One region of the Solibacillus sp. genome, then DNA from elsewhere that is predicted to be linked to it. Evidence: riboswitches for the same ligand, from Rfam matches in the RefSeq annotation. Region 1 holds a riboswitch; the other holds the start of a gene.
The links. A riboswitch is a leader RNA that binds a small molecule or an ion and turns the genes downstream of it on or off. The one in region 1 is predicted to bind glycine.
Positions count from the first base shown of each region.

Region 1 (3,426 bases):
CAGAACAGCATTTGCGTAAAAGGTCGAATAAAGGGGGGAATGAAATTATGCTGCCTTTTGTTGAGAAATGGGAGCTGGCAGTTGATGAAAATGAAGTGAATATGAGAGTAGAGATGAAAAATGGAACAAAGCGAGAAAGAGACATCGTATTACCATTGCCTGCAAAATGAGAAAGGTGCATTATTTTTGCTGGCAGTATTTTTATTGTTCATAGTTTCCGGAGCTGCTGTTTTCTATACAAATGCATATTTTGCGCAAATAAAAGTATATAATTCATTGGAATCTATTTACGTTCGTGCTACGATAAATATGCTAAATTTACCTTAAAGTTCGACTTCTTTTTGCAAAGTCGAAAAAATGTCGCATTATGCGATTTGGTTTGACCTAAAAATATTTCTATTTATGACGCAAAATAGAAACGAAAGAATAGGTAGAGGCGTAATTAATTAAGTAGTCCGTAATAGAAGAAGGTGAACAGCATGCGAAAAATTTATTTAGTAGGATTTATGGGGTGCGGAAAAAGTGCGATTGGAAGACGTTTAAGTTTTTTCTTGAAAATGCCGTATTACGATATGGATCATGAAATTGTACGACAGCAGGGTATGACAATTCCTGAAATTTTCGAGAAATACGGCGAAGCACACTTCCGAAAAATCGAGACGGAATTTTTAAAGAATTTTCGTGATGAAGCATGCATTATCGCTACAGGCGGTGGGGTAGCCGTGAATGAAGAAAACAGGAAAATTATGCGCCGGACAGGGCTTGTATTTTTTCTTGATGCAAAATTTGAAGATATTTATATGCGTATTCGGAATGATAAAAACCGTCCCATTGTTCAAACATCAACGGAGCAAGATTTGGAAAACCTGTATCACCAACGCAGAAAGAGTTATCGACTAGCTGGGCATATACAAGTACTGACAGCCGGGAGAACATTAAGACAGATTGTTGAGTATATCGGGTTTCAGGTAAAACGCCTTAAAGGCGAATGATTTCTAAATATTTTTCGTTAATGTTCGTATTTTGAATAAAATTAAAAAAAGATTGCGTTTGCATTATATTCAATGTTAGGATATTGCTAAGAACAGCAATAACATGAAGTGAATAATCTAACGCGGATGATGGTACGGGGAGAGAACGTGATGTCACGTCGCCGAAGGAGCAAATAGCCATGCTATGAATCTCTCAGGCAAAAAGACTCGTATTGGACGCAACTCTGGAGAGTGCTGTTATAGCTAATGTTGCAAACAGCCACCAACGGGGAAAGCCTAAATTGTGATAGTAGATCAAATTTGGGTGTAACTTTCAGGTGCAAGGACAGAGAATCTCGGTAAAGGGGATTCGTCTGTCTTTTTTTTGTGGAGAAATCGGCTTTTAATATTCTGATGATTCTAATAAAAAGATAGATTTACACTTTGATAGGTGTAATGTTGTTTCCCCCTTTGCAAAGCAAAACGATTATACATAACTTAAGGAGGAAATGAACATGACAAATGAATTAAAGCGCACTCCACTATTTGATGAATATGCAAAGTATGGTGGGAAAACTGTTGATTTTGGCGGCTGGGAATTACCGGTACAATTTTCTTCGATCAAAGAGGAGCATGATGCGGTACGTAACCGTGCAGGACTTTTTGATGTATCCCACATGGGGGAGATTATCGTAGAAGGTCCGGATGCACTTGTCTATCTACAAAAGATGCTTTCCAACGATATTTCTAAAATTACAGTTGGCGGGGCTCAATACAGTGCACTATGCTATGAAGATGGCGGTGTTGTCGATGATTTACTGACATACCGTTTGGAAGATAGCCGTTATTTACTATGTGTTAATGCAGCGAACATTGAAAAGGACTTTGAATGGTTACAGCAGCATGTCGAAGAGGATGTCAAAGTGACAAATATGTCAGATGACTATGCTCAAATCGCTTTGCAAGGACCATTATCTCAGGAAGTTCTTCAAACATTAACAGCAACAGACTTAACAGCAATTAAATACTTTAAATTCCAGGACAATGTAGATGTAGGCGGTCATTCGGTACTTGTTTCTCGCTCTGGCTATACAGGGGAAGACGGATTTGAAATTTACGGTGCACCAGCAGCAATTGTTGATCTTTGGAACAAAATTTTGGAAGCAGGAAAAGACAAAGGTGTAGTAGCTGCAGGTTTAGGAGCACGTGATACACTTCGCTTTGAAGCTTGCCTACCATTATATGGCCAAGAGATTTCAAAAGATATTTCACCACTGGAAGCGGGCATTGGCTTTGCAGTGAAGTTGGCGAAAGATCCGCAATTTATCGGTCAGCGAGCATTAATTGACCAAAAAGAAAATGGCCTAACACGTAAATCTATAGGTATCGAGATGATTGATAAAGGTATTCCTCGTCATGGCTATAAAGTATTTAAAGATGGCGAAGAGATTGGCTTTGTAACTACCGGAACTCAGTCACCAATGACAAAGCGCAATATCGGTCTAGCTTTAATCGACGCAAATTTCACAGAAGTTGGAACTGAATTAGAAATTGAAGTACGAAAAAATAGAGCAAAAGCAGTTGTTGTAGAAACTCCATTTTACAAACGTGCAAAATAAAGTGAAACTTCAATCAGTGGGGTCTTCATCCCCCTAGATTGATAGTTGAACCAATCTGCTGCCTTTCGAGGAAGATAAATTACTACCCGTTAATGCGGGATTAAACTTTTGAAAAGAGGGTTAACAATGAAACATCGTTATTTACCAATGACGGAACAAGATAAACAAGAAATGTTAGACCGTATCGGGGTTGCGACAATTGATGAGCTTTTCGAGGATATTCCTGAGAAAGTTCGCTTCCAAGGAAGCTACAATATTAAACCTGCAAAGTCAGAAGCTGCTTTAATGAAGGAACTGGCACAACTCGCTTCAAAAAATAAAGATACAGCAAGCAATGTTTCGTTTTTAGGTGCTGGTGTCTACAATCACTATAAACCGGTAATTGTCGATCACGTTATTTCACGTTCGGAATTCTATACTGCGTACACACCATATCAGCCGGAAATTTCTCAAGGTGAACTTCAAGCGATTTTTGAATTCCAGACGATGATCGCAGAATTGACAGGCATGGATATTGCAAACTCTTCTATGTATGATGGCGGTACGGCATTGGCAGAAGCGGGTATGCTTGCTGCAGGTCATACACGTCGTGGTAAATTACTTGTTTCAGGGACTGTACATCCGGAGTATCAAGATGTTGTGAAAATGTATGCAACAGGACAATCAATTGAAGTCGTTACAATTCCTGCAAAAGACGGTGTGACAGACATCGAAGCACTAAAAGACTTAATTGATGATCAAACAGCTGGTGTAATCGTTCAATATCCGAACTTCTTTGGTCAAGTTGAAAACCTACAGCCGCTTGCAGACATTACACATGATGCAAAAGGATTATT
Region 1 is NZ_JBELZM010000002.1:279,475-282,900, forward strand. It holds gene comGF (competence type IV pilus minor pilin ComGF) at 1-170, shown strand, start outside; gene ABS917_RS03545 (shikimate kinase) at 480-992, shown strand; glycine riboswitch at 1,119-1,211, shown strand; glycine riboswitch at 1,215-1,323, shown strand; gene gcvT (glycine cleavage system aminomethyltransferase GcvT) at 1,487-2,590, shown strand; gene gcvPA (aminomethyl-transferring glycine dehydrogenase subunit GcvPA) at 2,717-3,426, shown strand, end outside.

Region 2 (3,426 bases), on a different contig from region 1:
AGCAATACGGGCTACGCGACATTTTACCAGCAAACAATCCCGACTGAATTGATGGGACGGTTCGGCAGTTCACTTGGACTGATCGAAAGTGTGATGCAGATCACTTTAACTTTGATTATCGGATTTTTGGCGGAAATCTACACGATTCAACTGACAACAAGCATCTTCGCTTTAATCGGTGTTGTCATCGCATGTATCGTTTATTTCCATCTGTTAAACAACAAACCATTGTTTGCAAAGGAGGAGCTAACTTGATAACCTACGAAACCATTTGCTACTGCTGTAAAAAACCTTTTTTATTAATAGAAGGAACAGTAAAATACCGGAACTACAAACGGAATATGAGCGGCAAATTTTCCTGTGATTCCTGTGACAATAAAATCTTCTCAGAAGCAAGAAGCCAATTTTTGCGAAAAATAAACTAATAGAAAAGACCGGGCTTCCTCGATGGAAACCCGGTTTTACATTTATTTCTTTCGAACCTTATAAAGAACAAACAGCAGTAAAAACCATAACGGTGTTAACAGCAGCGAAGTTCTCGTAGACTCGGAAATAGCCATAATGATTAGTAAAAACAGGAAGAATGCTAATATTAAATAGTTAACGAATGGTGTTAAAGGTGCTTTGAAAATTGAAGATTTATGTAATTCTGGATGACGCTTTTTGTAAATGATATGCGAAATCAGAATAATGCTCCAAACCCAAATAAAACAAATCGCACTAATTGTTGTCACGATACTGAATGCATCGTCCGGCATGAAATAGCTAAGCAATGCACCAATCGATACTACAACCGCAGAAAATAACAGACCATTTTGCGGCACCGCATTTTTGTTTAACTTACCGTAAGCTTTCGGTGCTTGTTTATTACTACTTAAACTGAACAGCATACGGCTCGTTGAGAACATTCCGCTATTTCCTGCAGAAGCAGCTGATGTCAGCACAACAAAGTTAATCAAACCTGCTGCAATTGGAATTCCTACCAATGCGAAAACCTGAACGAATGGCGAGCTTGCTGCACTTAATGTATCCCAAGGGTTGATTGTTAAAATTACAAATAATGCCCCTACATAAAACAGCAGAATACGAACGGGAATTTTATTAATAGCAGATGGGATATTCTTTTGCGGGTTTGCCGTTTCAGCAGCAGCAACCCCTACTAATTCAACCCCAACGAATGCAAAGACAACCATTTGGAATGCCATTAAAAATCCAAATGTACCATTCGGGAACAATCCGCCATGCTCCCATAAATTCGAGACAGCAACCTTGCCTGTATCAGTCTCAAAACCAATGATCAACAATACAATGCCTATCGCAATCAACGCAACAATTGTGATGATTTTAATTAACGCAAACCAAAACTCCAGCTCTCCGAAAAGTTTGACCGTCAATAAATTCAGAATAAGTAAGACTACTAAACATGCGATAGCCGGTACCCATTGCGGGATGTCGAACCAGTACTGCGTGTACATACCGACAGCGATAATATCCGCCATTGCCGTCATAATCCAGCAGAACCAGTATGTCCAGCCGGTAATATAGCCTGCCCAATCCCCTAGGTATTCAGTGGCGAACTCGGTAAATGATGCATAGCCGCCTTTTGATAAAAGCAATTCGCCAAGTGCACGCATTACGAAAAATAGTGCGATTCCAACGATTAAGTATGCAAAGATAATAGAAGGTCCTGCAAGTGAGATCGCTTTACCTGACCCTAAAAACAACCCCGTTCCGATTGTTCCTCCAATCGCTATTAACTGAACGTGGCGATTTTTCAGGTCGCGCTTTAATTCTTGTTGTTCCAAAACGATTCCTCCAAAGGATAAGTATTTTGTCTGTTTACACAGCGCAAAATAATAAGTACTTCACCGCGGTCCATCAAGTAATTTTTTCTGGAAAATTAAAACAGGGACTGATTATGCGCCAGTCCCTGTTTGTAAGAATAATCGATCTCGCCTCTGCGAAATCGCGTCCAGATTTCAAAAAATCTGTGACATCTATCGAGGGCTTTTCATGAAACAAAGGGTATTTTTCTCACACCTAATGTTAAAGAGAAGCATCTCTCATTACTCTTCTGTCCTTTTGCCTGAGATTATGAACCCTTCGGCGACGCGAATTATCGCGCTCTCTCCAGAAACTGCTCCCGCCAGTAGTTTTATCCACGGCGATCAACGCTTGATATGTATGCAATTAGTTGCCTATAGTTCCCTGGCATCTTCCAGTTTTCTATAGTTCGCGTTCAATACTATTATTGTACGATAATTCATATTACCAATTTTTTGCCCGTCTTACAATGGATAAACGTAGCCTGTTATTATGTAAATAGCAATTTAACCTTATTCCCAACATAATGTTTTCTATTTGCAGAAAATTTATGACCAAAAAAATATTACACCGAAAATTCGATATTTTCAGTGTAATATTCATATAGAGGAATTGGTAGCCCCTCGTATTACTGTATTCGTTTAATGCAGTTTTTCCTGAACCGTCGAATCTTCTTCATATGTTGTCCGATTGATATCAATCAGCTTACCTTTTGTTGTGTCTGTCTTTTTCATTTTGACAACATAAGTATTGTCTAAAGCTATTTCTGTGCAGGCGATGTCTTTCTCGCTTCGAATATTTTCCGGATAGTTTAAGGTAATGACTAAAGTATCCCCATCTTTTTCGATTTCTTCAATTTCTCTTCCACAGCCATCTGAATATCCTGTGACAAACAGTACTTCCTCTTTTTCAAAATCGACAGGTGGAACCGATTCAAAACCAAAAATCTCTGCCCAAGTAGTATAAAGCTTTTCATCCTGCACGATTGAAATACTCGTACCAACCTCAGGAGGTATCGAATCCAAATGAAACAGTAATTCATATTCTACTTTATTCTCATTATTTTCTTCCTGCACGGGTTCAGTTGAATCGGATGATGTTTCGTTTTCTTTCATATTACATGCTGCAAGGACCAAGATCATCCCCACGACCAACATGTAACTTAGCCACCTCTTCAATATCAACCACCTCATTCCTTTCCTTATTAGTCGTTTAAAAAATCAAAAAGTTACAAAATAGCCCTCATTATATTTGTTAATATTGGTTAATTTAAACTTACTTGAGAAAATCAAATAAACTAATAATTCAGCAAGTAAGCTTTTATCATTATATGGCGTATAATGTAGTTGTTTATCCAACTATTACACCATTCTCTTGGAGGGTTTGTACAGATGAGTACACGTATTGAAAAAGACTTTTTAGGCACATTAGAAATTCCAAAGGACGTTTATTACGGCGTTCAAACAACTCGTGCATTAGAAAATTTCCCGATTACTAAAATGACAATGCACCCTGAATTAATTCGTGCATTTGCCATCGTAAAGAAAAGTTCGGCACTTGCAAATGCCGATATCGGCAAATTGGATCCAGTAATTGCTAATG
Region 2 is NZ_JBELZM010000005.1:105,789-109,214, reverse strand. It holds gene ABS917_RS07230 (MFS transporter) at 1-255, shown strand, start outside; gene ABS917_RS07225 (amino acid permease) at 468-1,805, opposite strand; glycine riboswitch at 2,065-2,144, opposite strand; gene ABS917_RS07220 (dehydrogenase) at 2,466-2,981, opposite strand; gene aspA (aspartate ammonia-lyase) at 3,216-3,426, shown strand, end outside.
Region 2: another riboswitch for glycine. It lies ahead of ABS917_RS07225 (amino acid permease); the one in region 1 lies ahead of gcvT (glycine cleavage system aminomethyltransferase GcvT).